DNA from 3 places in the Nocardiopsis rhodophaea genome. Region 1 is predicted to be linked to each of the others. Evidence: predicted binding sites of a transcription regulator. Region 1 holds the regulator's gene; each other region holds the start of a gene.
What was found. The regulator LexA, encoded in region 1, represses DNA repair genes until DNA is damaged. The targets are predictions, from matches to a motif close to TCGAACANNTGTTCGA.
Positions count from the first base shown of each region.

Region 2: uvrA (excinuclease ABC subunit UvrA) is a predicted target of LexA. The motif match lies at 8,108-8,123, and genes of this name have one in related genera.
Region 3: ABD259_RS11355 (DUF6504 family protein) is a predicted target of LexA. The motif match lies at 3,287-3,302, and genes of this name have one in related genera.

Region 1 is NZ_BAAAPC010000015.1:2,459-12,598, reverse strand. Features, by position in the region: gene ABD259_RS17015 (vitamin B12-dependent ribonucleotide reductase) at 1-810, opposite strand, end outside; gene nrdR (transcriptional regulator NrdR) at 987-1,469, opposite strand; gene ABD259_RS17005 (LysM peptidoglycan-binding domain-containing protein) at 1,822-2,136, opposite strand; gene lexA (transcriptional repressor LexA) at 2,641-3,414, shown strand; gene ABD259_RS16995 (alpha/beta hydrolase family protein) at 3,895-4,971, shown strand; gene ABD259_RS16990 (hypothetical protein) at 5,005-5,637, opposite strand; gene ABD259_RS16985 (hypothetical protein) at 6,298-6,981, opposite strand; gene leuS (leucine--tRNA ligase) at 6,988-9,486, opposite strand; gene ABD259_RS16975 (DUF6406 domain-containing protein) at 9,959-10,140, shown strand, end outside.
Region 2 is NZ_BAAAPC010000004.1:26,862-37,001, forward strand. Features, by position in the region: gene steA (putative cytokinetic ring protein SteA) at 1-958, shown strand, start outside; gene ABD259_RS05400 (copper transporter) at 955-2,112, shown strand; gene ABD259_RS05405 (hypothetical protein) at 2,431-3,471, shown strand; gene murJ (murein biosynthesis integral membrane protein MurJ) at 3,782-5,443, shown strand; gene ABD259_RS05415 (glycosyltransferase family 4 protein) at 5,460-6,599, shown strand; gene ABD259_RS05420 (TerC family protein) at 7,054-8,067, shown strand; gene uvrA (excinuclease ABC subunit UvrA) at 8,356-10,140, shown strand, end outside.
Region 3 is NZ_BAAAPC010000008.1:197,355-207,494, reverse strand. Features, by position in the region: gene ABD259_RS11375 (N-acetylmuramoyl-L-alanine amidase) at 49-987, shown strand; gene ABD259_RS11370 (DivIVA domain-containing protein) at 1,040-1,600, shown strand; gene ABD259_RS11365 (DivIVA domain-containing protein) at 1,635-2,375, shown strand; gene ABD259_RS11360 (TetR/AcrR family transcriptional regulator) at 2,386-3,027, opposite strand; gene ABD259_RS11355 (DUF6504 family protein) at 3,315-3,566, shown strand; gene ABD259_RS11350 (response regulator transcription factor) at 3,843-4,526, shown strand; gene ABD259_RS11345 (HAMP domain-containing sensor histidine kinase) at 4,530-6,134, shown strand; gene ABD259_RS11340 (TAXI family TRAP transporter solute-binding subunit) at 6,293-7,213, opposite strand; gene ABD259_RS11335 (SLC13 family permease) at 7,523-9,058, shown strand; gene ABD259_RS11330 (hypothetical protein) at 9,245-9,511, shown strand; gene ABD259_RS11325 (NUDIX hydrolase) at 9,560-10,039, opposite strand.

The DNA.
Region 1 (10,140 bases):
CAGGTCGACATCGAACCCGGCGTCGCGCAGCGCGCGGATCTTGTGCTCCTCGCGGGCCTTGGTGGCCACGAACTCCTCGATGTCGGGGTGGTCGACGTCGAGGACGACCATCTTGGCCGCGCGTCGCGTCGCGCCGCCGGACTTGATGGTCCCCGCGGAGGCGTCGGCACCGCGCATGAACGACACCGGGCCGGAGGCGGTGCCGCCGGAGGACAGCAGCTCCTGGCTGGAGCGGATGCGCGAGAGGTTCACGCCCGCGCCGGAGCCGCCCTTGAAGATGATCCCCTCTTCCTTGTACCAGTCGAGGATCGACTCCATGGTGTCGTCCACGGAGAGGATGAAGCAGGCCGAGACCTGCTGCTTGGAGGTGGTGCCGACGTTGAACCAGACCGGGGAGTTGAAGCTGAAGAGCTGGTGCACCAGGGCGTACTTCAGCTCGTGGTCGAAGATTTCGGCGTCGGCGTCGGAGGCGAAGTAGCCGTTCGCCTGACCGGTGGCGGTGTACATCCCGGCGACGCGGTCGACGAGCTGCTTGAGGCTCCACTCGCGCTCCGGCGTGCCCACGGCCCCGCGGAAGTACTTGCTGGCGACGATCTGGGTGGCGTTGATCGACCACGACGCGGGGAACTCCACGCCCCGCTGCTCGAAGTTGACCGAACCGTCCCGCCAGTTCGTCATGACCACATCGCGACGCTCCCACTCGACCTCGTCGTAGGGGTGCACGCCGGGCGTGGTGAAGATGCGCTCGATCTTCAGACCGCTGCGCTTCCCCTTCCCCTTGCGCCCCGTCGCGCCGGTGGTCTCCGTCATGTCAGCTCCCCCAGTTCTCGCCACATATCCGTTCCGATCCCCCGCCAGTGCTCCCAGGTCACATCCGTTGGCGTGACGCGGGGCTGACGGTTTTCATCACGTCGTCACGGCCCTGCCCGTGCGCGTCACCCACGCGCGGTCGGACCCCGCGGATCAGTTCGCCGTTGTCCGGCTACTCACGATTCGCTCTGCCCGCTCATCTCGCTCGCCCTAGCCCGGTCCGCCCGCAGCATCGCGATCTCGTTCTCGAAGTCCATCAGTGACTCGAAGCCCCGGTAGACCGACGCGAAGTGCAGGTAGGCCACTTCGTCGAGTTCGCGCAGCGGCCCGAGAATGGCCAGCCCGATCTCGTGCGAAGGCACCTCCGCGACGCCACGGCACCTGATCTCCTCTTCGACCTGTTGGCCGAGCTTCGCGAGCGCGTCCTCGGTGACGGGCCGACCCTGGCAGGCGCGGCGCACGCCCGCGATAATCTTGGTCCGGGAGAACGGCTCGGTCACGCCGGAGCGCTTGGCCACCATCAGCAGCACCGTCTCCTGCGTGGTGAAACGCCGTTCACACTCGGGGCACGCGCGTCTGCGGCGTATGGCCGCGCCGTCGTCGGTCGACCGGCTGTCGATGACCCTGCTGTCAGGGTGGCGGCAGAACGGACAGTGCATGCCGGTGTGCCTCCCCCCAGAATCCGCATCGGTCGAAAGCCCCGCGTACAGGTGTCGCGGACGTGCTCGCACGCGTGCCGAGCAGCCCTGCGCGCGTGCTCGTCTCCAAACCTCTCCGAACCGGATGATCCAGAAAGACCGGATACCTACTAAAGCACAAGTTCTGGGCTGCTTGTTCCCGATGAGCACTAGATGTTGTGGTCAACCTACGGCGGTCCCCCGTCGCACGCAAGTCCCCGAACGGTGCGCCGCGCCCTCCGACCGGGGCCGCAACGGCGGGGTGCGGGCATGCCGAAAGGGCGCACCCGCCCGCCGCGAAGGCGAACGCGGGCACGCCACGGACACGGGAGTGTCAGTAATCAGGCAGCACGAGCTCCTGCCCGGGGGTGAGGTCGGGGTTGGGCAGGTCGTTCAGCTTGGCGATGTCGTGCACCGCTGGGCGGGGATCGTCGCCGGGCCGAACCCGCTGGGCGATCCCCCACAGCGTATCGCCATCGCGCACGACCACCGTCGGGGGCGCACCGCCGGAGACGGACGCCTCAGAGGAGGCCCCGGAGGCGGAAGCCCCGACAGCGGCGGACGTCACGAAGAGCATCGACAGGCCGGCGACCGCTGCCGCGGACACGGCGGAGACGAGCACCACACGGCCGCGCCGCGTGAGTCGCATCCCGGGCGCGGGGGTGGGCGCCGGGTGGAGCACAGGGGCCGCGGGGGCCGACGCGCCGGGCCGCCGAGCGGGGGCGGCCGGGGACACATCGGAGGCGGGGGCGGTGGAAGCGGGAGAGCCCGCCGGGCGGCAAGTAGGAGCCGGGGACCACTCGGGGATCTCCACCGCCCAATCGAAAAGGGCGGGTTCAGGGGGGCGGGTCGGGGGTGCTGGGGGTGGGTGGGGCGGGAACACGATCATCCCCTTCGAACGCCAGTTCGCTAGAACAGCCGTTCGACTAATACCGCATCCGGGCGATTTTTTCATCACCATCTCGAACGTTTGTTTGATATGGCACTACACAGGCAGTAACGTTAGACGTGCTCGATCGACGCGTCCGCCGAGGTATCCGCGCCTCCGCGCCCATCAATCGGCGCGTGGTCGGACACCGCTGGTGACGCGGCCGGTCGATCCACACCGTCACCGACAGCCCACGCAGAACACCGACCGCCGAGGAGGCCGGCCGTGCCGGAGGAAAACCACGGAACGCACGAACCTCAGGCGGACGGGAGAAGCGTCACCGCACTCCGGTCCACCGGTTCCCCCGCGGCACTCGCGGAGGCCGACGACTCCATGGGCCAAACGGATGCCGCGCCGAAGCTCACGGCCCGCCAGCAGAGTGTTCTGAACTGCATCCACCGCTATGTACGGCAGCGGGGGTACCCGCCGTCCATCCGGGAAATCGGTGATGCGGTGGGCCTGTCGAGCCCGTCCAGTGTCGCGCACCAACTGAAGGTGTTGCAACGCAAAGGCTATCTTTATCGGGACCAAAATCGCCCAAGGGCCGTCGAAATTCGCATTCCAGGACAACCCCCGATTCGTTCCTGGGACGAGCTGGAGAATGACCCCCGCGCCGACTACTCCCGCGCGACCGATGTCCCGGTCGTCGGGCGCATCGCCGCGGGTGGGCCGATCCTGGCCGAAGAGTCCATCGAGGACGTCCTCACCCTGCCCAAGCAGCTCGTCGGCGAAGGCCGCCTGTTCATGCTCAACGTCGTCGGCGACTCCATGGTCGACGCCGCCATCACCGACGGCGACCTGGTCGTCGTCCGCCAGCAGCCCGACGCCAACAATGGCGACATCGTCGCCGCGCTACTCGACGACGAGGCCACGGTGAAGGTCTTCAAACGCGAGGGCGACCATGTGCGGCTGCTTCCGCGCAACGACGCCTACGCGCCCATCGACGGCGACAATGCCACCATTCTCGGGAAGGTGGTCGCCGTTATGCGGCGGGTGTGATCCCCCGGATAACGATGTCGCCTCGCTTGGCCAACGGGCCCGTGATCTCGTCCCGAGACCGCGGGCCCGGGGTTTTTCGGCGGCAATTCGGCCACGGGGTTCGACGGCCGCGCAAACCGAATCTGATTCCGCATAACGGGGCCGTCGGCGACAGAATCGCTATCGATAGGGACACGGAACGAAACACCGATCCCGCTCGGTTCGCCCCCGCACACCCTCCGCCGCGCCCCTCCCTCCATCCTTCGCGGGAGTGCTGCCGACGACGGCCGTTGGGTGGATTGTCCACCCGGCGCCACGCGGTGCGCTATATTCCGCACCGGCCCGATAGCCACGGGCCACGTGGCCGGTGCACGCCCGGTCACGGCGCGGATGCTCTCGCGGCCAGGCCGACGATGAAGCGTCAACCACCGGCGGCGGACGCGCCCCGTACGCCGGACTCCCCCGCCCTTCTCGGCGGGAGAGGATGCCAAGGTGAGGACCATGCCTTCTCCGTATCTCTCCGCCCTCCACCGGGCCGCTGCCGGGGGGCTGGCGGCTCTCCTGCTCGCCACCGGCTGCGGCGTCTCGCCCGACCGCCCGGGCGCACCCGACCCGCCCGGAGCCGAGCCCGCGGAACGCGACGTGCGCTTCGACAGCGGGCCCGACACGCTGCACGGCACGTTCGCCCTTCCCCCGGTGACCGACGACGAGCCGGTCCCCGCCGCGCTCATCATCTCCGGGAGCGGGCCCACCGACCGCGACGGCAACAGCGAGCTGCGACCGGGCGCCGATACCAACCTGAACCTCGCCCGCGTCCTGGCGGAGGCCGGCGTGGCCTCACTGCGCTATGACAAACTCGGCAGCGGCGAGACGGGGATGGCCTCCCGCGACGCGGCGGACCCCGTCTCCTACGAGGTCTTCGAAGAGGAAATGGCCGACGCCTACGCCGAGCTCATCGCACAGCCCGAGGTCGACCCCGACCGGGTGGTCGTCGTCGGGCACAGCGAGGGCGCGCTGTTCGCCCTGCGCTCCCCCGATGTGGTCGATGAGCACCCGCCGGTGGGCCTCATCCTCGCCGCCCCGATCGGCGACCGGTACCTCGACACGCTCGACCGCCAGTTCACCGAGCAGGTACGCGCGGCGGAGACCTCCCGGCAGATCAGCGCCGCAGGTGCCACTGACCTGCTCTCCGAGCTCCGCACGGGAATCGCCCGCATCCGCGCGGGCAGGCCCCTCCCCGATGAGGTCGCGGCGCCGCTGTCCCCCGTTCTCACCCCCGCCAACGCCCCGTTCCTGCGGACCATCGACTCCATTGACCCCGCGGAGCTGGCCCGCGACCTGCCGCCGGAGACCCGCACGCTGGTGCTGTGGGGAACGGCCGACGCCCAGATCGCCGAGGACGACGTGGACCGCCTCATGGGCGGCCTGGACAACGCACGCCGGGTGGACCTCCCCGACGCCGACCACGTCCTCCGCCTCTACGACGACTCCCCCGGCGTCTCGGTCCTCGACGCCGACCGCGAGTTCTCGCCCGACGTCGCCCCGGCCGTACATGGGTTCCTCGACGACCTGCTGTGAACGGCCCGGGGGTACACCCCCGGGCCCGTCCGCCTACTCCTCGTCCTTGCTGTCCTTGATCCCCTGGACGACGTCGCGAGCGAGCTCCTCGGCTCCGGCCACGGCCTCGGCCTCGTCGATCGACTCCCCGACGTTGAAGTCCGTCGCGGCCGTGTAGCAGGTCTCCGCGTACACGTTGGAGACCCGCACGCCCACGCAGCCCCATTCGTAGCCGCCCGCGCGGTCGCTCCAGGAGTAGGCCCCGTCGCCGAGGTCCGCGAGCTTGCTCGCGCCGTATTCCGCGGCCGCCTCCTTGAGGGCCGCGGTGGCCTGCTCCTCCGCGTCGAGTTCGACGTCGCCCGCGTTGCTGACGAGGACCAGACGCGCCGCCGCGGGGACATGGCCGCCGTCCTCAGCGGTCGCCCACCGGCATTCGTTGCCCTCGCGGCCGGTGCCCTCCAGGTTCTTGATCTCCTGGTCGACCTCGGTCGTCCGGTCGGGCACGAGCCTGTTGAGCGCCTCTCCCCGGGCGACCGCGCACGTCGGCGCGTGCTCGTAGTCGCCCCCGGCACCGCTGAGGACGACCACCGTCCACACCCCGCCGGCGAGCAGGGCGAGGACCACGACGGCCAGCCCCGCGATCATGGTGACGGCACAGCCCCGATTCTGCTTCGGGGCCGACTCCACCGGAGGAACGTCGGCATCCCCCGACATGGGGTCACCGGGCTGTCCCCCAGGGCCGCCCTGAGCGGGGTCGCCCTGTTGGCCCGGGTTGCTCGAGTGACCGGGGTGGCCCGGGTATCCCGCCTCCGGGGCGCCGGGCTGCCCCGCGGCCTGCGGCCCCGGTGCTCCGAACTGCTGCGGGGACGCCGGTGGCATCCCCCCGGGCGGGGCCGACTGCCTCTGCGGTCCCGAGGGAGGGGGCCCAGGATGATGGCCCGGCCCGGCCGCTCCTGGCGGTGCCGAGGAGCCGAAGGGGTGCCGCGGGACCGACGGAGGGGGCGCGCTCCCCGCCCCTTCGGGGGGTGCGGGCGGCAGCGGCGGCTGTCCCTCCCCGGGATCGGGCCGCGCCTCCGGGTCATGCGACGGTGACCCGCCATTCGGTCCGGTCGGTCCTCTGTCGGGGCCACCGGAAGGTGGCTGGGTCATGGACGCCTCCGTGTCATCGCGCCGACGCGCCTCGTCGATTTCCAGGGGCCTACGGTACTAGGCATTCCGTCCACCACCGGATCGAGTCCGACACCTCGGACATGCCCGGTTCGGTCGCCGAGGCGGACGCGACCGGCACTGGGCCGGGGGGTGCATGGCCTGGACCACCGACCGGCGCAACGCGCCAGGCGGAATGAACTAGAGGGAATCGGCGACCTGCTCGGCGACGGCGACCGCGCCGTCCCGCGCCGCCCCGAAGGACAGCGGTTTTCCACCGGAGTCCGCCGCGCCCCCGTAAAAGACCCGGACCACCAGGTTGCCGCTGCGGTAGACCAGCTCGGCCGTTCCCTCGTCCTCGCCCGGCCACACCAGCGCGTCCTCACCGAGCGAGGGCAGCGGGGCAGCACCCTCCAGGTCGGTGATGGGCGTGGACCGGTCCAGCTCCCGCGCGGCGGCGGATGCGCCCGTGACCTCCCCGGCCTTGTCGGTGAAGCGCGCCTCGAAGTCGACCTGGAGGACGCGCGGCGCGGCACCGTCCGCGCCCACCGATGTCCACGCGCACCAGGCTCCGTCAGCGTCGCTCAGCGGCCCGTGTTCGTTGGTCTCCAACCGCCCCGAGGGCAGCACACGCTCCACGGTCTCGGCGGCGACCACCGCGCACTCGGGCGCGGTGGAGAAGGCGTCATCGGGTCCGGCACCGAGCGCCGGACCGTCCTCGCCCCACCACAGCCCCACGGTGACCGCGGTCGCGGAGACCACGACCACGGCGGCGGCCACGAGAAGCGCCTGCTTCAACCGCGTCCCGGGCGGCGGCCCGGCGCGGCCCGCGGCGAGCCACGCACCGCCGCTCCGCGGCTGCGCCTGATCGGCCTGCGGCTCCACCGGGCGTCAACCCACCACAATGTTGACGAGCTTGGGCGCCCGCACCACGACCTTGCGGATCTGCTTGCCCTCGATGAACGCCTGGGCCTTCTCCGAGGCCAGCGCCCGGCGCTCCAGCTCCTCCTCGGAGATGTCCGGGGGCACCTGCAGCTTGTCGCGGACCTTGCTGGCCACCTGCACGACGCAGGTCACCGCCTCCTGCACCAGCAGGTCGGGGTCGGCCGGGCGCCAGTTGCCGATGGCGACCGAGCCGCTGTGTCCCAGTCGTTCCCAGCCCTCCTCCGCGACGTAGGGGGCGAACAGTGACAGGGTGGCCGCGATGACCTCGGCGGCCTCGCGGACCGCGGGGTTGGCGGCGCCGGGGCCGGAGTCGATGGCCTTGCGGGCCGCCGTCACCAGTTCCATGACCCGGGCAATGGCGACGTTGAAGCGCTGGGCCTCGATCGCCGCCGTGACCTTGTCGATGGACTGGTGGGTGGCCTTGCGCAGCTCTCGGTCGCCGGTGGACGGGTCGGTGCCCGGCGCGGATGCGGCACCGGCCTGCACCATCACGCGGAACGCGCGGTTGAGGAACTTCAGGGACGCGGCCGGGGACACGTCGGCCCAGTCGACGTCGTCCTCGGGCGGTCCGGCGAACAGCATGGTCAGCCGGACGGCGTCGACACCGTAGGCGTCGATCTCGGCACCCAGGTCGACGCCGTTGCCCAGAGACTTGGACATCGCCTTGCCCTGGTTGATGACCTGGCCCTGGTTGAGCAGCCGCTTGAACGGCTCGGTGAAGCCGACCAGCCCCATGTCGTACAGCGCCTTGGTGAAGAAGCGCGCGTAGAGCAGGTGGAGCGTGGCGTGCTCCTTGCCGCCGATGTAGTTGTCCACCGGTCCCCAGCGGTCGACCAGCTCGCGGTCGAACGGCGCGGTGTCCAGGTGCGGGGAGCAGTAGCGCAGGAAGTACCAGGACGAGTCGACGAACGTGTCCATGGTGTCGGTGTCGCGCGTGGCCGGGCCGTGGCACGCGGGGCAGTCGACGTTGACCCACTCGGTGGCCGCGGCCAGCGGCGAGATGCCCTTGGGTGCCAGGTCGGCGCCCTTCAGGTTGTCGGGCAGGCGTACCGGCAGCTGGTCGTCGGGGACCGGGACCTCACCGCACTCGGGGCAGTGGACGATCGGGATCGGCGTGCCCCAGAAGCGCTGGCGGGACAGCAGCCAGTCGCGCAGCCGGAAGTTGACCGTGCCCTGGCCGGTGCCGCGCTCCTCCAGGATGCCGATGATGCGATCGATGGCCTCGTCCTTGCCCAGGCCGTCCAGCGGACCGGAGTTGACCAGGGTGCCGTCGCCCGCGGTGGCGATGCCGGTCTCGGCGGGGTCCGGCTCGCCGGTCTCGACGACGACCCGCACCGGCAGGTCGAACTCCAGGGCGAAGTCCAGGTCCCGCTGGTCGTGGGCGGGCACCGCCATGATCGCGCCGTGGCCGTAGTCGGCCAGCACGTAGTCGGCCGCCCAGACCGGCATGCGTTCACCGGTGACCGGGTTGATGGTGTAGCGGCCCAGGAAGACGCCGGTCTTGGGGCGCTCGGTGGACTGCCGCTCGATGTCGCTCAGCTTGGCGACCTGCGCGCGGTAGGCGTCGAACTCGGCGCGCTGCTCGGGAGCGCACAGCTCGTCGGCGAGCGGCGCGTCAGCGGCGACGACGAAGAACGTGGCGCCGTACAGCGTGTCGGGGCGGGTGGTGAAGACCGGTACGGGCTCCTCGCGCCCCTCGATCTCGAAGCGGACGTCGGCGCCGTGCGAGCGGCCGATCCAGTTCCGCTGCATGGTCAGGATTTCGTCGGGCCAGTTGCCGCCCTCCAGCTGGTCCATGTCGTCCAGCAGGCGGTCGGCGTAATCGGTGATGCGGAAGTACCACTGGTTCAGGCTGCGGCGCACGACCTCGGCGCCGCACCGCTCGCACCTGCCCTGCACGACCTGCTCATTGGCCAGCACGGTCTGGTCCTGCGGGCACCAGTTGACCAGGCCCTCCTTGCGGTAGGCCAGGCCGCGCTCGAAGAAGCGCAGGAACATCCACTGGTTCCAGCGGTAGTACTCCGGGTCGCTGGTGTGCAGGCGGCGGGTCCAGTCCACGGCGATGCCGTAGCGCCGGAACGACTCGGCCTGAGTATCAATGTTGGCGTACGTCCAGGTCGCGGGGTGTGTATCCCGTTTGATCGCGGCGTTCTCGGCGGGGAGGCCGAAGGAGTCCCAGCCGATGGGGTGCAGGACGTTGTGACCACGCTGGAAGTAGTAGCGCGCGATCACGTCACCGATGGCGAACGCCTCGGCGTGCCCCATGTGGAGGTCACCGGAGGGGTAGGCGAACATGTCGACGACGTAGCGGCGCGGACGGTCGTCGTCCGGGCTGTCGTCGGCGAGGAAGGGGTTGTCCTTCTCCCACCGCGCCTGCCATTTCTCCTGGAGGGCGCGAGCGTCGTAGACGTCGCTCGTCGCCAGGTCTCCATCTACCGCTGTCATCGCTCGAATGTCCTCTACCGGGTCGCAATTGAGGGGCACATCGTGTCTGGGGAGTCCATTCTGATCCGACCGCGCCCCGTGGACAGGCCCGCGGTGGGGTCTCCTCCAGCCGAGTGACTGTGCTTCACAGGTTAGCGCGATTGCCAGGACGACCTCGACGCGATTCCCCGAGCGCCGCCCGCCATGTGGCCTGGCACGGTCTGCTTTTCGGCGCGACACGCCCAGGCCCGCCATTTACGGCGCCTACCTTGGGATTCCCCGAACACGCCGGGGATCCGGTCTCTCCACGGCCCCGCCGATGGGAGAATGCAGCGTGAGCGATCGCCCACTGCTGCGACTCGGTTGCGCAGTGTCGTGCTCTGCCGTGTGCCCACCGTGCCCGTGACCTGTCTCGCCACGGGTCCGGTCACGCGCCCCTCACAGATCCGCAGCGTCCATAAGCCATCCATCAGCATTTGGAGAGCAGCTGACCATGACCGTCTTCGTAGGGGTCCGCCGTGCCATCCGGTTCACGTCCATCGCCGCTCTGGGGCTCGGTCTGGCATTCGGAGCCGCGGCCTGTGGTGGTGAGCCCGAGATCGATTCCGCGTCTGGTTCTTCCCCCGCCGCCGTCTCGGGAGAGGACACCGACCGCGTCCAGCTGACCGAAGGCAT
Region 2 (10,140 bases), on a different contig from region 1:
CAACCTTGGTCCGAGCCTGATCGTGGAGGCCGGCATCCCCCTCGTCGACGACGTCGACCCGGAGATTTTCTCCCGGGTCCATGACGGCGAAGAACTGCGCCTGGACGCCGGGACCCTGTACCGGGGGGACGAGGTCCTGGCCAAAGGGGTCGTGCAGAACGTCGAGTCCGTCGCGGCCGCGATGGCCGAAGCCCGCGCGGGGCTCTCGGTACAGCTGGAGGCGTTCGCGGCGAACACCATGGAGTACCTCAAACGGGAGCGGGAACTCCTCTTCGACGGCGTCGGAATCCCCGATCTCCATACGAGGATCGACGGCCGTCACGTGCTCATCGTCGTCCGCGGCTACCACTACCGCGAGGACATCTCGACACTGCGCTCCTACATCCGCGAATACCGACCCGTCATGATCGGCGTGGACGGCGGCGCCGACGCGCTCCTGGAGGCCGGGTACCGGCCCGGCATCATCGTCGGGGATTTCGACTCGGTGTCCGACCACGCCCTGGCCACCGGTGCGGAACTCGTAGTGCACGCCTACCGCGACGGCCGTGCTCCCGGGCTCAAGCGCCTCACCGACCTCGGTTACGAGGCCATCGTCTTCCCGGCCACGGGCACCAGCGAGGACGTGGCCATGATGCTCGCCGACGACTCCGGTGCGACCCTCATCGTCGCGGTCGGCACCCACGCCACGCTGGAAGAGTTCCTGGACAAGGGGCGCGCCGGCATGGCCAGCACCTTCCTCACCCGGCTGCGGATCGGCGGCAAGCTGGTGGACGCTAAGGGCGTGAGCCGCCTCTACCGCAGCCGGATCTCGCCGTGGGCGCTGCTGGCGCTCGTCGCGGCCTCTCTGCTCACTGTCCTTGTCGCGGGCTACAGCTCGCCGGCAGGACAGGTGTTTCTTACCTCCCTTGCGGCGCGCTGGGACGCGCTCGCCTACTGGCTCACGGGGCTGTTCACGTGATCGATTTCCGTTACCACCTGGTGTCCATCGTTGCGATCTTCCTTGCCCTGACGGTCGGCATCGTGCTCGGCACCACCATGCTCCAGGATCCGCTGCTGAACACGCTCAAAGCGGAGACCTCCGACCTGCGCGAGCAGAGCGACCGGCTGCGGACGGAGAAGGACGTCGCCAACAGGCTCAACGCGGGCGGGGGCGAACTCATCTCCGCCTACGCCGAGGACATGCTGGACGACCTGCTGACCGACGTCGACGTCGTCATACTGGAGTCGCCCGGTGCCGACAAGTCCACCCGGGACGAGCTGATCGCCCGCATCGAGCAGGCCGGTGGAGAAGTTCCCGGCCAGGTGGTGTTCACCGACAAGTACATCGACACCGGGCAGGCAACGTTCGTCGACGAACTCACCGAGCAGCTCGCCGAAGGGATGCGCCTCCCCAAGGGCGGCGCGTACGAGAAGGCCGGGGCCGAACTGGCCCGCGCTGTTCTCCGCCACGAGCAGGACGACAGCACAGCGAACAACGAGGACGACACAGCGGGCAGCGAGGGCGCCTCCGCGAACGACGGGGGCGGCGACGCGGACACAGTGGACGAGACCGGTGAGGAGGCCGTCTCCGAGTTCGACGCGGACGCCGTGCTCGCCGGGTTCTCCGAAGCCGGGCTGCTGACCGTTCAAGGCAACGTCGTCGAACAGGGCGACATCGCCGTGGTCCTCGCTCCGGCGCAACCGTTCCCGACCGAGAGCAGATCCAGCCCCAAGGAGCACGACACTCCGACGGCTAATGCCGCGATGCTGGCCCTGGCGCGTGCTGCGGACGACGCGGCGCACGGCGCGGTACTCGTCGGCGGCCCCACCTCGATCGAACCGGGCGGTCTCGTGGCGCAGGCCCGCGCGCAGGAGGCGAGGTACAGCACCGTGGACACCGCCGGATCGACCAGTGGAAACGTGGTCGCCGCTCTGGCTGTCGCCGCCGCGGAGGCGAACCGCAGCGGAGCCTACGGCATCGGCGAGGGAGTCGACGGGTTCCTGCCTGACCCGCTGCCAGAACCCAAGGAGAACACCAAGGGGAACAGCGAGGGCAGCGGTAAGGAGCACAACAGGTACGAGGGGACCGGGAAGAAGAAGCGGGACGCGACGGCATCGGCGTACGCCTCGTAAGACATCGCAGGTGCGGCCGGACGCCCTCACCCCCCGTCCGAGGGCGGAAGCGGCCGCGGCCGACAAGCGCCTCCGAAAACCGCAGGACCGCGCGCCGCGCGCGGAGGACGCCCGGACCGGAGAGGAGCGTGGTCGACGCCCGCACCCCCATTCTCCGCGCACCTCGAACACCCCCGGTCCTTCCCCCCCGGAGAGCTCTCCAGTGGGACAGGCGCCGGGAACGACGCTTCCGAGGACCGCCGCGGCGCACGGCCGTAAAAAACGCCGCCCGACGGACGGTCCGACGACGAATCGACGACGAAGAATCGGAGCGAGCTCATGGCTTTCCCTCGCCGCACCCGACGTGCGAGCCGCAGCCGGTCCCTCTTCCGGGGACTGGCCGGTGCCGCCCTCGGCGCCATCGCCGCGCGAACCGCCTTCACCCGCGCGACCCACGCACCCCGTGGCGACTCGGTCGACGACGTGTTCCTCGGATCCGGTGCCGCCCGCGACCTGTGGGCGCGCACCAATTTCCGCGGCGAGAAGGTCACCCTGCTGGAAGGCCCCGCCCTCGCCGCTGGAACGTGCGCCGCGGCCGCCCTCACGCCCGGTGTACCCGGACGGCTGCGCCTGGCCACCATCACCGCCGCCACCGGCGCGGCGGGCTTCGGCGCGTACGACGACATCTCGGGGTCCTCACGTTCACGTGGGTTCAAAGGCCACCTGAGCGCGCTGGGGCGAGGAGAGATCACCACGGGGGCGGTCAAGGTGGCGGGGATCGGCCTGACCGGGCTGCTCGCCGGAGCGATGATCCACCGCCGGCCGGTCGACACACTGATCAACGGTGCGCTGATCGCGGGCTCCGCCAACCTCCTCAACCTCTTCGACCTTCGTCCGGGCCGCGCAGCCAAGGTCGGACTGATCGCGGGCCTCCCCGCCCTCACCGGTCCGGCCGCCGGAGTTGTCGGGCCAGTGCTTGGCGCCACCGCCGCACTGCTCCCCGACGACCTGGGCGAACGCGCCATGATGGGCGACGCCGGAGCGAACGCGCTCGGCGCTGTCCTTGGTGTCACCGCGGCGGCATCGCTGCCCCGCCCGACACGTGCGGGGATGCTCGGCGCTGTCGTGGGTCTGACGCTGGCCAGCGAGTTCGTCAGTTTCAGCAGGGTCATCAGCGCCACCCCTCCGCTGCGGGCCCTGGACGACGTGGGCCGACGCCCCGCGCCGCGGCCGACGACAGCGGACTCGGCGACCGGGGACGACGGCCGGAGCGGCCCGCGCCCTTTGGATGCGGCGGACACCCCGCCGATCAACGTCCCGGCACAGCAGAGCCTCCAAACGACGCGCCGCCACAGCGACGGAGGCCCGGACCGGACGTGAGACGCTGCTCATCACGCCCGAGCGCCTCCATCCCCGACGTCGGACCTGGTCACCCTCAGATGTGTGCCCGGTCGAGGGGAGGGCCGCTCCTCATCCGTACCAGTTCTACGGACCCGCGGGCGGCCGCCCGTCCGACGGTCGCACGAGCAGAGGGAAAAGGCGTGTTCCCCACGCACGCGGGGATCGAGGCCGCCCGTCCCCGGGCCGCATCACGCGGACGAACTCTTCTCCGGCTGGTCGGGTGCCGCCGGGCTCGTATCAGCGGGCTTTCCCGTGGAGCACCCCCGTGTGGTGAGGATGCGGTGCGCCCATGTGGCTGAGACAGCGCCTGTGGGCGGGTGTGGCTGGTGCGGCGGCGCTGATCGCCGTTGTCACGGCGTTCGCGCGCGTGGCCGGGTTCGCCCGGACCGTGGTCTTCTCGCAGACCGTGGGGGACAACTGCCTGGGCACCGCCTATGTCACCGCGAACATGCTGCCCACCATCCTGTTCGAAATTGTCATCGGCGGCGCGCTCGCGGGGATGGTGGTACCCGTCTTGGCGGCTGGCGCCGACAAGGGCGATGACGCGCATGTGCGGCACACGGCTTCGGCGTTGGTGACGTGGGTGATCGTGATCGCGGTGCCGCTGAGCCTGGCGCTCGCCGCCATCGCTGTTCCGGCGATGTCGGTGATGTTGGGGCCGGGCCAGGGATGCGACCGCGCCGAGCTGGTCTGGTTGGCCGCGCGATTCGTGTTCGTCTTCGCGCCGCAGATCCTGTTCTACGGTCTCGCGGCCGTACTCTACGGAATCCTGCAGGCGCACCGGCGCTTCCTCGCCCCGGCGCTCGCTCCCCTGGTTTCCAGCCTCGTGGTGATGGCCGCCTACGTCGCGTTCCGGCCGCAGGGCGGGGCCTACACCAACGACCTTGCCCACCTGCCGCTGAACGCGGAACTGACGCTGTCGGTCGGTACCACCACCGGTGTCGCCGTGCTGTTCGCCACCGCGCTCTTCCCGACCCTGCGGTTGCGCCTCGGCCTGCGCCCTCGGCTGGCGTTCCCGCCCGGTGTGGGGCGGAGGGTCCGGTCGCTGGCGGCTGCCGCGCTGCTGCCGCTGGTGGCCATGCAGCTCAGCCTGTTGCTGGCGGCCGCCCTCGCGAACCGAGGCGGGGGATCGGGCGCGATCGTGCTCAACAACTATGCCTGGGTGCTGTTCACGCTGCCCTACGGGATCATCGCGGTGCCCATCGCCACCAGTGCGTTCACCACGCTCGCCGTACGCCACGGCGAGCACGACCAGCGCGGGTTCGACCGGGTGCTGGTCGGGAGCGCACGCGCGTCGCTGATCATCACGGCCGGCCTGGCCACCGCCCTGGCCGCCGCCGCGGCGCCCGTAGGCGCGCTGTTCGCCCAGGACGACCCGCTTCCCCTCCAACGGGCGCTGCTCTGCTACGCGCCCGGCGTCGTCGGATTCGGCCTGGTCGCGCTGTTGAGCCGGGCGCTGTATGCCTCTCGGCACGGACGTGAGGCCGCGGTGGCCCAAGTGACCGGATGGCTCGCGGTCATGGTGGGAAACGTGGTGCTGGTCGGGGTACTGCCTGCCGAGTGGACGGTGGCGGCGCTGGGCACCGGGACCTCCATCGGCCTGACGCTGGCCGCCATACTGCTGTCCGTCGCGACGCTCCGGGCGCACGGGCGGGCGGCCTTCGCGGGGCTGGGTCGGGGACTGCTGGCGGCGGTCATCGGCGCGGCGGCCGGGTACCCCGCCGGGGCGGCGGTGTCCGGGCTGTTTCCTCTCGACGGGGCGTGGGGCGACGCCATAGCGGCCCTCGTCGGGGGAGGAGCCGCCTTCGTGGTTTTCGGTGCGGCGGCTCTGGTGATCGACGGCCGCGCGGTGAGGTCCGCGCTGGCGCGGGGGACGGCGGTGCCCCGGGTGGCCGACGACGAGGGACAGGCACCTCCTGGCGATGATGAGATAACGGGTGAGGGTAGGTGAGGGGCAGGTGAACAAGATGCGGGTCGCGCTGGTGATCGGCACCAGCAGCGGGGGCGTGGGCAACCACGTCCGCTCCCTGTGTGAGGGGCTGGCCGGCCGGGGGCACCGGGTGGCGGTGATCGGGCCGCCGGAAACCGAGGAGCACTTCGGCTTCACGGCCACCGGTGCGAGGTTCGCCGCCGTCGATATCGGCGCGCTGCCGCGCCCTGGAGCCGATGTGGTCGCGGCCGCCAGGCTCAGTGGACTCCTGGCGGGTGCCGACGTCGTGCACGCCCACGGGATCCGCGCCGGCGCCATGTGCGCTCTCGCCGGGGCCGCCCCGCTGGTGGCCACCGTGCACAACGCGCCGCCCGAGCTCAGCGGGCCACGCGCCTGGGTGTTCCCGACACTGGAGCGTGTCGTGGCCCGGCGCGCGGACATCGTGCTGGGGGTGTCCAGCGACCTGGTGGACCGCATGCGCGCCCGCGGCGCGCGCCGCGTCGTGCGAGCCGTGGTCACCGCACCGCCGATGCCCGCGGCCGGGACGGCACGCGCGCAGGTCCGGGCCAGACTCGGTGTCTCCGGTGATCGCCCGCTTCTGCTGGTCGTGGCCCGCCTCGCCCCGCAGAAGGGGCTGAAGGTGCTGCTGGACGCGGCGCCCATGATCGCGGCAGGCGTCGGTGCCCCCGCCGAGCGCGCGACCCGTGTCCCCGCGACGGCCGCGCGCGACGCGGGGGCGGTGCCTCCGCTCATCGCCATCGCGGGGGACGGGCCGATGCGTGAGGAACTCTCCAGGCGGATCGACGCCGAGGATCTGCCCGTGCGACCGCTCGGGCACAGGTCGGACATCCCGGACCTGCTTGCCGCGGCCGACCTGTTCGTCCTGCCGTCCCTCTGGGAGGGGCCCTCGCTGGTCATCATGGAGGCGCTGCGCGCCGGGCTGCCCGTTGTGGCGACGCGCGTCGGGGGCATCCCGGACCTGTACGAGGATGTCGCGCTGCTGGTACCGCCGGGCGATGCGGGGGCGCTGGCCGAGGGGGTGACCCGGGTGCTCGGCGACCCGGGGCTGGCCGCGAAGATGCGCGCGGACGCGGAAGAGGCGGCGGAACGGCTCCCTACGGTGGAGGACACGCTGCGTCAGGTGGACGGGATCTACGCGTCGCTGACGGGTCGGTGAATTCTGGACGACCGGGAGGTGGACGGCCGGGTGTCGCCGCGGGTCGGATCGGCCCTCCGCGATTCCGATATCGCGTGAGGTCGGGGGATACCCGCACTCTGACCACGTCGTGGACGCAGCGGACATGGTCTGGTTCGCGCGCTCCGCGGGCGGCGAGGATCCGTCGAATATCCGTCAAGGATGGTCCCCAGCATGGCCAAGAGATGGCATGATGGACGTCAGTTCCCGGATCCGGCGGTAGTGCGCCCGGTGTCCGGATCGTTGAAGACAGGTGAGGGGAGTATCCCTTCGCGACGGTGTCGTCATCACGGATCGCAATGATGCGCTCCCGGTGCCGTCGGTCCACCTTCCGCGCTGTGTTCTCGGCGTGGTGCCGCGTGGGCGGGAGAGACCTCCGGTTAACTGGCATGCGCGGAGTCTCGGCTTCGGGCGGTGTGACCGGAGGAGTACCCCGATGGACGTTCCCCTGTGGGTGTGGATCGCGACGATCGGCGCGATGACCGCCATCCTGCTGATCGATCTCGCGATCGTCGACCACCCCTGGAGCAAGAAGAGCGGGCCGCGCGAGTTCGGCATGAAGCAGGCGGCCTGGTGGGCCGTCTTCTACGTCGGTATCGCGATCGTCTTCGGGTTCGGCCTCTGGTATTTCGGCGGGGCCACGGTAGCCGGTGAGTACTTCGCCGGGTTCATCACCGAGAAGAGCCTCAGCGTCGACAACCTCTTCGTCTTCTATCTGATCATCGGCGGGTTCGCGGTACCCCGGCGGTACCAGCACGAGGTGCTGCTCGTCGGCATCGTGATCGCGCTGATCATGCGCGGCTTCTTCATCGCCATCGGTGCCCAGGCCATCAACGCCTGGAGCGAGGTCTTCTACGTCTTCGGCGCGTTCCTCATCTACACCGCCGTGAAGATCGTCCACGATCACCTCAACGGCGACGAGGACGCCGACTACACCGACAGCTTCGCGGTGCGCATGGTCAAGAAGGTCTGGCCGGTGGCCGATGACTACCACGGCTCCAAACTGACGGTGCGTCTGAGCGGACGTCGCCACGTCACCCCGATGCTGATGGTCATCGTCGCGATCGGCGTCACCGACCTCGTCTTCGCCGTCGACTCGATCCCGGCGATCTTCGGCCTGACCAAGGACCCCTACATCGTCTTCACCGCCAACGCCTTCGCCCTCCTCGGGCTGCGCCAGCTCTACTTCCTCCTGGCCGGGTTGATGGACCGCCTCGCCTACATCAGCTGGGGCCTGGCGGCGATCATGGTGTTCATCGGCGTCAAGATGATCCTGCACGCGCTGCACGAGAGCGGCTTCACCGTCCCGGAGATCTCCACGAGCACGTCCCTGGTGGTGATCATCGGCGTGATGACCGTCACTATCGTGGCGAGTCTGCTGTGGTCCCGCGGCAGTGGCCGAACCGGGGAGAAGGAGCTCGAAGCCGAGCGCGGCGTCCCCTCGGAGTGACGGGGCGTGGCCGCCGAACCGGCCACCGAAGGACCTTCCTTCGAACGAATGTTCGTCTATAGTGGTGGTGTCCGCCGGTGATCCCGTCGGGCACCACGCGTTTCCCCCGGGCGGAAGATTCCGCCCGCCGAAGTCGTTACCGTTAAAGGTCCATCACCGCGGTCGCCTGCGTGCCCCTACGCGCCGCCGCGTTCTGGTGGGCCATATTCCGTGCGGTGTCTGGACGGGGCCGGTGTGTTCTCCGGCGCCCCAACCGCGCGCCGATGCCGAGGGGGCTGAAGCAAGAACATGGCCGAGCAGCTGGTGATCCGGGGCGCCCGGGAGCACAACCTCAAGGATGTCTCACTGGATCTGCCGCGCGACGCGATGATCGTGTTCACCGGCCTGTCCGGATCGGGCAAGTCATCGCTGGCATTCGACACGATCTTCGCCGAGGGGCAGCGGCGCTACGTGGAATCGCTCTCGGCCTACGCCCGGCAGTTCCTCGGCCAGATGGACAAGCCCGACGTCGACTTCATCGAGGGGCTGTCCCCGGCGGTCTCCATCGACCAGAAGTCGACCAGCCGCAACCCCCGCTCCACGGTCGGCACCATCACCGAGGTCTACGACTACCTGCGACTGCTGTGGGCGCGCATCGGCGTACCGCACTGCCCCGAGTGCGGCAGGGAGATCGCCCGCCAGACCCCGCAGCAGATCGTGGACCGCGTTCTGGAGCTCACCGAGGGGACCCGCTTCCAGGTGCTCGCGCCGGTCGTGCGCGGACGCAAGGGCGAGTACACCGAACTCTTCAAGGACCTGCAGTCCAAGGGCTTCACCCGGGCCATGGTCGACGGCGCCATGGTGCGGCTGGACGAGGCGCCCACGCTGAAGAAGCAGGAGAAGCACGACATCTCCGTGATCGTCGACCGCCTCACGGTCAAGGAGTCCGCGCAGAAGCGCCTCACCGACTCCATCGAGACCGCGCTGCAGCTGGCGGGCGGCACCATCGTGCTCGACTTCGTCGACCTGCCCGCCGACGACGCCGAACGCGAGAAGGTCTTCTCCGAGCACCTCTACTGCCCCTACGACGACCTTTCCTTCGAGGAGCTGGAGCCGCGCTCCTTCTCCTTCAACTCGCCCTACGGCGCGTGCCCCGAGTGCGCCGGGCTCGGCAGCCGCATGGAGGTCGACCCCGAGCTGCTCATCCCGGACCCGGCCAAGACGCTCAACGAGGGCGCCATCGCCCCCTGGTCCGGCGGGCACGCCAGCGAGTACTTCGGTCGACTCATGCAGGCCGTCGGCGACGCCATCGGCTTTGACCTCGACACCCCCTGGGAGCGCCTGTCCAGAGCCGCGCGCAAGGCGCTGCTGGAAGGCCACAACACCCAGGTGAACGTGCGCTACCGCAACCGCTACGGGCGCACCCGCTCCTACTACACCGACTTCGAGGGCGTCATCCCGTGGGTGAAGCGCCGCCACGCCGAGAGCGAGAGCGACTACGGCCGCGAGCGCCTGGAGGGCTACATGCGCACCGTGCACTGCCCCGCGTGCGGCGGCCAGCGGCTCAAGCCGGTGGTGCTGGCGGTGACCGTCGGAGGCGCCTCCATCTCCGAGGTGAGCGCCATGCCGCTGAGCGAGTGCGCACAGTTCCTGCGCGACCTCACGCTGAGCGAGCGCGACCAGGTCATCGCCTCACAGGTGCTCAAGGAGATCAACGCCCGCCTGGGCTTCCTGCTCGACGTCGGGCTCGACTACCTCAACCTTGAACGCCCCTCCGGCTCACTGTCAGGCGGTGAGGCGCAGCGCATCCGGCTGGCCACCCAGATCGGCTCCGGTCTGGTGGGTGTCCTCTACGTGCTCGACGAGCCGTCCATCGGCCTGCACCAGCGCGACAACTTCCGGCTGCTGGAGACGCTGCAGCGGCTCCGCGACATCGGCAACACCCTCATCGTGGTGGAGCACGACGAGGACACCATTCGCGCCGCCGACTGGGTCGTCGACATCGGCCCGGGAGCAGGGGAGCACGGCGGCAAGGTGGTCGTCTCCGGTCCCGTCGAGGACCTGCTGTCCAGCACCGACTCCGCCACCGGCGAC
Region 3 (10,140 bases), on a different contig from region 1:
ACCGCTAGGTTGTGGGGAACCTCCAGCCCTTCCGACCCAGGGAGTCCGTTGACGATCACGCGTACCGGCACGGGGGAGCTCCACCCGATGGCCCGCGGCATGTCCCTCGTCACCGTGGCAGTGCTCGCCTTGCTCGCCTCCACGGCGTGCACCGCTGTCGCCGGCGACGACCGCCCCGAGCCGCGCGTCACCGATGCCGCTGGAGATCCACGGGCCGGTGGGGAGGGCGACGCCTCCGCAACGCCTCCAGCGGCCGACCCGGACGAGGCCGGAAGAGAGAACGGGGACGGGAGAAAGAACGCCGACGGAGGCACGTCGAGTGGCCCTCTCGCCGGCATGACCGTCGTCATCGATCCCGGCCACAACGGTGGCAACGAGGACGCACCCGACGAGATCAACAAGCTCGTCCCCGCTGGACCGTCGAAAAAGGAATGCGACACCGTCGGCGCCGAGAGCAGCGGCGGATACGCCGAACACGAGTTCACCTGGGACTTCTCCCAAAACCTCGCCGACCAGCTGGAGTCGGAAGGCGCCACCGTCGTCCTCACCCGCGACGACGACACGGGTGTCGGCCCCTGCATCAACGAACGCGCCGAGATCGGAAACGACGCCGAGGCCGATGCCGCCATCTCGATCCATGCCGACGGCGGTCCGGCCACCGGGCGCGGCTTCCACCTCATCGCCCCGGGCAGGGTGGAGGGCTTCACCGAGGACATCGTCGAGCCGTCGCGGCAGCTGGCCAAGGACGTGCGCGCCGCCTATCGCGCCGGATCGGGGCTGCCCTACGCCGACTACCTGGCCGAGGACGGCCTGGACGAGCGCACCGACCTGGGGGGCCTCAACCTCTCCACGGTGCCGAAGGTGTTCCTGGAGGCGGGCAACATGCGCAACCCCGCCGACGCGAAGAAACTGGCGGATGAGGAGTGGCGGGAGAAGGCGGCAGGGGCCGTCGCTGAGGGGATCGCGCGCTACCTGCAACGGGACTGACCCCTGGCACCCGGCCGAGCCGCGCCGGATCACCGTGGGGCAGGATAGCCGGATGAATTCTTCCCCCACACCCCCCGAGCTGCCCCTGCCGGATTTCTTCGAGTTCGATGTCGCCTTCCGCGGTTATGACCGGCATCAGGTCATGGAGCTCGTCAGCCAGGCGCTGGCCAGCGTCAAAGCGTTAGAGGGCGGAAACCCGGACGCGGCCACCCTCACCGCCCGTGACCTGCGCAGGAACGCCGACGCTCTCGACGTTGTCCTGCGGGGCTACAAGATCGACCAGGTGAAGGAGGTCCTGGGGGTCATCCACCAGCGGCTTGGCGGCGGTTCCCCCTCCTCCGACCCGCGGCCGGAGGACATCGAACTCGACATCGTGCTTCGCGGCTTTGACCGCCACCAGGTCAGCGAGGCCACCGACGAGGCGCTCGCCAGCATTGACGCCCTGACCAGGGGCGACCCCGATGCCGCTACGCTCACCGCCCAGGAGCTGCGGAGCCGCGCCGCCGGCTTCGAGGTCGTCTTCCGCGGCTTTGACCGGTACCAGGTCGCCTCCTTGATCGACCATCTCGCCGATCAGCTCGACAGCGGGGAGCACCCGTCCAACCAGCATTAACGCGTAGATCAGGTGAAGACTGCACAATATAGGCATGGCTCTGACACCTGCGGACGTCCGCAACAAGCAGTTCCATGTGGTGCGTCTTCGCCCTGGATACAACGAAGAGGACGTCGACGCTCTCTTGGACCGCGTCGAGGCCACGCTCATGGCGCTGGCGGGCGGCCCGCAGACCGAGCCGCTGATCACCGCGGAGGAGGTGCAGGCGGCCCGGTTCCGGAGCACGCGGCTGAGCCCCGGGTACAACGAGGACGAGGTCGACGACTTCCTCGATGTCATCGTCGATGACTTGCGGGCGCGCGGGCTGAGTAGCGGGTCGGCCACCAAGGCGACACACGAGCCGACCCAGCACCCGCGGGGGGCGCAGCCGCCATCTCCCCACGGGCCGCCCGGCGCGCAGGCGCCCGGTGGCGGGCCCGAGCAAGCGCCGAGGCGGGCCGCGCAGCCGCCGCCCGCGGCCCCTGGCGCGTCGATCGGCGAGACGTCGCACGACCGGCCCCGGATGACGCCGGAAGACGTCCGGAGCAAGCAGTTCGCGACGACCCGGCTGACCACCGGCTACAACGAACAGGAGGTCGACGACTTCCTCGACAGTGCCGAGGTCACCCTCGAAGCGCTCCTCAACGGGCGGCCCGAGCGCGCGCTGCTCACCGCCGCGCAGGTCGAGCGGGTCCAGTTCGGCACCACGCGCGCCCGGCCGGGGTACGACCCCGCGCAGGTCGACGCCTTCCTCGACCTCCTCGCCGACGAACTCCGCAGGTACGAGCGGCCCTGACACGCACGCGCTACGGCCGCAGCCCGTTCAGCAGCAGGTGGGCGAAGTGGTCACCGACCGCGGCTCCGGAGAGCTCTCCGTCCGGCCGGTACCACATCCCCAGGTGGTGCACGGCGCCGAAGTACTGGGTGACGACGATGTCGGCCGGGATATCGGTGCGGAAGACCCCGCTGTGCTGGCCTTCCTCGATCATCTCCCGGAACCGCTCGTGGTAGCTGCGTCGCTCCTTGCGCACCTCGTTCTGCCGCTCTGGGGAGAGCATGTGCAGCGACCGCTGGAAGATCACGGTGTCTTCGAGGTTTTCCACAGTTGTGCGGACGACGTCGGCGGCGGCCTCTCTCAGCCGCTCCGCGATGGGCCCCTCATCGGACGCGAACTCCTCCAACCGACGCATCTGCATGGCGAGGACACGCTCGTAGACGGCGAACAGCAGGTCGTCCTTCGAGGCGAAGTAGTGGTACATCGCGCCCTTGGTGACACCGGCCGCCTGCACGATCTCGCGCACCGAGGTCCGCTCGTAGCCGCGTTCGGCGAACAACCGCGTAGCGGCGGACATCAACCGGTCCGAGACCGACGCCGTGTTGTCCTCGCGCGGCCCCGATGCGGAACGGTCCTGGCCGCGCCCTGGGCACTCGTCCCGCGGATTCCCCATGCGTCGCCCCGTCTCCCTCTCTGCCGACCAGCCGCTTCCAGGATAGGCAGACCGTCCGGTCGGTCTCGCCCCGGCGACCCGCCTCCACCACCGGGTGGCCGGCCCGACACGCCGGGACGGCGCGATGATCGTCGACTCGTCCCGCGATCTCGCAGGTCGGCGCGTCAGCCCGACGCGCGGACACGCGCTCGCCATTGCCCGGACCGCTCCGGCCCCTAAGGTGAGAAACACGAGGCAGCTTCACGCACCTAGGGCAACATCGAACACGCGTTCGATAGAATGCCAGGGTGAGTCTCTACAACGAACGGATCGACGTCAGAGCGTCCATGGGCGGGCACCCCGCCTTTTTCTCCTGGCGCGGCCGGGTGTTCCGGGTCCGGCGCGTCATCGGGACCTGGAACTCCGCCCCCGGAACACCCGAGGCCGACATCCGCCTGGTGCGGGTCGCCGCCGAATCGGATCACGGCGAGCCCACGATCGCCGACATCACGCTCGACACGGCCACCGCCGACTGGACGATGCGCCGCCTGTGGAATTAGTGGCGTTGAGGCAGCAGGGGTGCTGGGAGCCAGGTGCGCTCGTGACCGGGTGCGCTTGCAACCAGGCCCGCTGGGGCCCGGCGAGGCCCACCGCGGCCCGCGCGCCACGGCCGGAGCGGGGCACCGGGGAGTCGCGCTCTCCACGGATCGCGCTCGTGCGGTTCCCCCGCGCGTCCCCATCCCGCTCCGGCCGGTTTCCTCGCAGGGATGTGGGCGGGTGGCCGGGAGCGGCCGCCGGGCGGCGCCAGCGGTTTCGGGGTTCTACGATGACCCACTATGCGCATTCTGGTGGTGGAGGACGACGACCGAGTAGCCCGAGGCCTGGTCACCGCGCTCCGCAATGCCTCCTACGAGGTCACCCGAGCGGCCACGGCCGAGGCGGCGCTGCGCGCCCCGGCCGCCGATGTCGTCCTGCTCGACCTCGGACTCCCCGACGCCGACGGCATCGACGTCCTGCGCCGCCTACGTGAACGCCCCCAGACCGCCATCATCGCCGTCACCGCGCGCGCCGAGGAGCGCGAGCGCGTCCGGGGGCTGCGCACCGGTGCCGACGACTACGTCGTCAAACCGTTCGGCATCGCCGAGCTCCTGGCACGCATCGACGCCGTATTGCGCCGCACCCGCACCGCGCGCGCCAGTGCCCGCCGCGACGACGAAACGCCGCTGCGGATGGGCGGCCTCACCCTCGACGTGGGCGCCCGAGAGGCCGACCTCGCCGGGGCCTCCCTGGCCCTGACCCGCAAGGAATTCGACCTCCTCGCGCTGCTCACGTCGCACGCGCCCGCCGTGGTGAGCCGGGACCTCATCCTCGACCAAGTGTGGGGGTCGGCCTGGGAATCCTCCTCCCGCACCCTCGACACGCACATCGCGGCCCTGCGCGGCAAGCTCAACGGCACCGTGCGCATCCGGACCGTACGCGGCGTCGGCTACCGCCTCGTCGACGCGTCGGACTCGGCGTGACCGGTGCTGCGGAGGCTGCTGTTCATCCTGGTGCCGCTGGCGTTCCTTCTCGTGGCGGCGCTCGCCCTGCCGCTCGGAACGGTCCTGGCCCAGCAGGAGACCCAGCGGGTCTACGTCGATCGGCTCAGTGATGTCGGCCGCTTCGCTTCCCTCGGCGACACCGCCATGCGCACCGGGCGTCTGGAGGCCCTGGACAGCGAGCTGACGCGGTACGCAGAGCTGTACGGCATCGACGTCGCGGTGGCCGATCCCGCTGGCGAGGTGGTGGCGGCGTCCGTTCCCCCGAACCAGGCCGCCGACCTGCTGGACAGCTCCCGGGTACAGGCGGTGATGACCCCCGCCCTCGCCGGGTTCCGCCCGGCGCCGCCCACCGCGGTGTGGCCATGGGAGTCCGGCCCTCTTGTCCTGGCGGAGCCCATCGGGCGCGACAGCGAGGTGGCGGGCGTCGTCGTGCTGGTCTCGCCGACCGACCGGCTGCGCGCGTCCATCCTCTACGACTGGGCGGGGCTGCTACTGCTGAGCCTGGTGCCGTTGACCGGTCTCGCCGCGTCGGCGTGGCCGCTGTCGCGCTGGGTGCTGCGGCCGGTGCAGCGGCTCGACGGCGCCACCGCCGCGGTCGCTCAGGGCGACCTGTCGGTCCGCGCCGACGCCGCGGGCGGGCCGCCGGAGCTGCGCCGCCTGGCGGAGTCGTTCAACGCGATGGTCGACGTGGTGCAGAAGGCGGTCGAGCGCCAGCGGGCGTTCGTGTCCGACGCCTCTCACCAGCTGCGCAATCCGCTGGCGAGCCTGCGGTTGGCAGTGGAGAACCTGGCCCCCTTCCTCACCGGCCCGGACGCCCGCACGGCCCACCAGGACGCCGTGGAGGAGGCCATGGCCATGCACCGGATGCTGAACTCGCTGCTCGCCATGACGCGGTTGGAGAGTTTCAGCGGAGCGGCGCCGGTGGACATGGACGGCGTGCTCGCGGCACACGCCGGCCGGTGGCGGGTGCTCGGCGCGCAGCGGGGGGTCACCGTCGAGACGCGGGTTCCGGGCGGGCTGTGGCTGATGGCACCGCCGGGCGGGTTGGGCAGCGTCCTGGACGAGCTGATGAGCAACGCGACCCGGTTGTCGGGTGGGACCCGGGTGGAACTCCGGGTGCGGTCGGCCGATGGCAGCGATCCTGGCGAGGAGTCCGCGTCGGAGGTGGCGGGCGATGCCGCTGCGGAGTCCGCCCGCGGCGCTCCGGACATGGTCGAGCTTCACGTGTCCGACGACGGCGTCGGCCTGACCGACGAGGAGCGGGCGGGTGCGCTCCGCCGCTTCTGGCGCGCGGCCAAGCACCAGAACACCGACGGCACCGGTCTGGGCCTGGCCATCTGCGCCGAGCTGATCCGCGGCGCGGGCGGCGAGCTGCGCCTGGAGTCCGGACTGCCCCGGCCGGACGGTACCGGCCACGGGCTGGACGTCTTCGTCCGCCTGCCGCTGGCGCCCGCTCCCCGGCCCGACGCGACGCATGGCGCGCCACATGAGGCGGCACATGGGGCGGCACATGGGGCGACAACTGGCGGGGCAACGAACGGGGCGACTGACGCGATAGACGCGGACCCGTCGGGCGCGTCGGCCTGAGGCCTCCGCACGGTAGGCGCACGGCCGGCCCGCCCGGCCGCGACGCGCGGTTCCGTGCGGCCGCCCGGACCATCGCGTCCCGGGTCCGCGGAGCAGCCGACTGTCGCGCCGGGATCGCGGCGCTCACCGCTCCGCGCTCCCTGCTGCTGCCCGCCCCCTCAGGCCTTCTGGTCCCGGAACCACTGGACGGCGCCGGGGTGGAGCGGGATGGGGCTGGTGGCGATTCCGGTCCGCACGTTGATTTGGGCGGCCTCGGGGCGTTTCGCGGCCATGGCGTCGGCCGTGGTGAACACGGTCTCCGTGATCGTCCGGGCCACGGCGTCCGGCATGTCCGTGCGGGCCAGCAGCACGTTGGGAACCGACAGGGTCGGGCACGGCGGCAGACCGGGGTAGGCCGTGGCCGGGATGGTCGCCGGGAAGTACGAGCCGGGGTAGGCCTCGGCCATGTCCGCCGCCTGGCGGTCCAGGGGGAGGCAGCGCAGTGACTCGTGGCGGAGCAGGTCGGTGATGGCGGGGGTGGGGATTCCGGTGAGCGAGAACATCGCGTCGATTTCCCGCTTCGCCAGGGCGCGCGCGGACGCCGCCTGGTCCATTCGCGTGTCGTCGACGTTGAGGCCGATCCGCGCGGCCAGGCGGAGCATCGTGTACTCGGTCCCGGATCCGGTGGCCCCGAAGGAGACCCGTTTCCCCGTCAGGTCGTCGACGTCGGCGATCTCGGAGTCCGCGCGTACGACGAGGTGCAGGTAGCTGTCGTAGAGGCGGCCGATCGCCGCGACGCCGTCGGGGTCGGAGGCGGCCGCGTCCAGGCTGGAGATGCCCAGGTGGGCGCGGCCCTCGTCCAGGAGCCTCAGGTTCTCCGTCGACGCCCCGGTGCCCAGGACCGTGACCTCGGTCTGGGGCATGGTGCCGTGCAGCTCCGTCGCGAGCGCCCCGCCGATCTCGCGGAACACCGCACCGGGCGGGCCGGTGGCCAGAACGAGCTCCGGGTAGGAGGCGTCCCCCCGACCGCTGCACGCGGCCAGGGCGACCGCCAAGGCGCCGAGAACAACAGTGCGCCGATTCGGCTGCGCTGAACCCACACCGGCAGCCTAGGCGAAGGTGCGGGCAGTGGCCGGGTTCGGCCACTTGGAGGTCACCACAAGCGACCGATAACGCACGTCACGTACAGATATGTCAGAGGAATCCGAAGTTTTCGCCATGCGCTTGCGTGCTCTTAGCCGCGGTCCTCAGGCTCCCAAGTGCGGGGAGCGGAGTCGGCGGGTTTCCCGACCCCTGCGGCATCACGGGGGCGCCGCACGGGGGTGGGCAGCACACCGGCTCGGTCTCCGTCGGATGCGTGCCGAGCGACGAAGCGACGACGACCGAACACGCGAGGAGGCGCCCCCACCATGTCGACGTCCACGGCGGGCAGTAGCGGTTCGCCCACTCCTCCGGACACGGATCGCTCCGGTGAACCGCTCCCGCTGGTGAAGGTCGGCGGACTGGTGGCGGGCGTCCTTCTCTCCGTCGTCCTCTCCCTCCTCCTGCCGGACTCGCTGTCCGCGCCCGGCAGGATCACCGCCGGCGTCGCCGCCTTGATGGCCGTGTGGTGGGCCACCGAGGCGCTTCCCCTCCCCGCCACGGCCCTGCTGCCGCTGGTGCTGTTCCCGGTGCTCACCGGCGCCGACATCAAGGACGTGGCCGCCCCCTACGCCAACCCCATCATCTTCTTGTTCATGGGCGGCTTCATGCTCGCCCTGGCCATGCAGCGCTGGAACCTGCACCGGCGCATCGCGCTGACCGTCGTGGCGGCCGTGGGCACCAGCCCGGCGATGCTCATCGCGGGGTTCATGCTGGCCACCGGCTTCATCACGATGTGGGTCAGCAACACGTCCACGACCATCATGATGCTGCCCATCGGCGCGGCCGTGATCGCGATGGTGGCCCAGCTGCGCGACGGCCGGACCGATCCCAACTTCGCGACCGCGCTGATGCTCGGCATCGCCTACTCCTCCTCCATCGGATCGGTCGCCACCCTCATCGGCACCCCGCCCAACGCGCTCATGGTCGGCTACCTCGCCGAGAACCACGGCATCAGCATCGGTTTCGGCCAGTGGATGATGGTCGGCCTGCCGCTGGCCGCCGTCTTCCTGCTCCTCACGTGGCTTGTCCTGACCAAGCTCGTCTTCCCGCCGCGCCTCGCGGCTTTCACGGACGGCGTCGACGGCCGGGAGCTGATCCGTTCGGAGCTGCGCGCCATGGGCCCGGTCTCGCGCGGCGAGTTCCTGGTGCTGCTGGTGTTCGTTGGGGCCGCGCTGGCGTGGGTGTTCGTGCCGCTGCTGGCCGACAGCCCGATCGGCGAGACGCTGCCGTGGCTGGCCCATATCTCCGACGCCGGGATCGCGATGGCCGTAGCGGTGCTGCTCTTCCTCATCCCGGTGGAGCGGCGGATGGGGGTCCGGCTCCTCGACTGGGACAGCGTCACCCAGCTGCCATGGGGCATCCTGCTGCTGTTCGGCGGGGGCCTGAGCCTGTCCACGCAGTTCGGCGAGAGCGGCCTGAGCGAGTGGATCGGCGCGGGCGTGGGCGCCCTGAGCGCGGTGCCGGTCGGGGTGCTGGTCCTGGTCGTCGCGGCGCTCGTGCTGCTGCTGACCGAGCTCACCAGCAACACCGCGACGGCCGCGACGTTCCTCCCGGTCATGGGCGGCGTCGCCGTCGGGATGGACATGGATGTGATGACACTGATCGTTCCGGCCGTGCTGGCGTCGTCGCTGGCGTTCATGCTCCCCGTGGCGACCCCGCCGAACGCGATCGTCTTCGGCTCGGGGCACGTGACGATCGCGCAGATGCTGCGGGGCGGGATCTGGCTCAACCTGATCGCCCTGTTCCTGATCCTGGCCGTCATGTACGGGATCGCCGGGCGGGTCCTCGGCTTCACCCTCTAGGCCCTCGGTGCCGTAGCGGCGCGGCGTCCCCCTCCGCACGCTTCGGCCGTCCCTACCGCGGCGCCCGCGCACACCCCCTCCCCTCTGCGCGGGCGCCGCTCGTCTCCGCTGACCAGGGCCGTCTTCCCGCCGAGGGCCACCTCTCTGGAGGGCGCGCAGGACATCGTCAAGGGCGAGCTGGGCGAAATGGGGCCGGTCAGCCCGGCGGAGCCGCGCGTGCTGGCCGTGTTCGTGGTCGCGGGGCTGTCGTTGGTGTTCATCCCGCTGCTGGCCGCGTCGCTGGCCTTCATGCTGCCGGTGGCCACCCTGCCCAACGGGGTGGTCTTCGCCAGCGGCCACGTCGCGATCGGTCAGATGATCATGACCGGGGCCTGGCTCAACGCCATCGCCGTCTTCGTCGTCATGCTCACCATGAACGCCGTCGCCGGGTGGCTCTTCGGGATCTCGTTCTGATTCCGGCCCCCTCCTGCCCGCCGGTCAGAGCGAGGACGCGGGGCAGGCCTACTCCCCGTACGGCTGGTACCAGGCCTCGCCCCGCTCGTCGCGCGCGAGCCGGATGCGGCGCTGGAGCGCCTCGCGCATCTTTGGGAGCTCCTCGACGGAGAACCAGCCGACGTCGAGGGACTCGTCCCGGTCGAGCCGGAGCTCCCCGCCGATCGGGCGGCAGCGGAAGGTGATGTCGAGGATCTGGACCACGTCCCCGTTGGAGTACGTCCACGGCGGCTCGGTGACGACACAGGCCACCCGCTCCGGGACGACGCGGATACCGGTCTCCTCGGCGACCTCGCGCGCGAGCGCGGCCGCGGGCTGCTCCCCCGGCTCCAAGATCCCCCCGGGCGGTGCCCAGCATCCGTCGTCGGCCCGCTGGTGCAGCAGGACGCGGTCGCCGGGATCGACGACGACCCCCGTCACTCCGGTCAACCACAGCAACTCGTGTCCCACGTGCTTGCGCAGCCGGAGGATGAACTCGGGTGTCGCCATGCTCCGGACCCTATCGATCCCGCCGCGTTCCAGCCCGGGTCCCGGCCGTCCGCGTACGGGGACACCGCCACCCCACCGCGAGCGCCCGCCGTGCGGTGGCG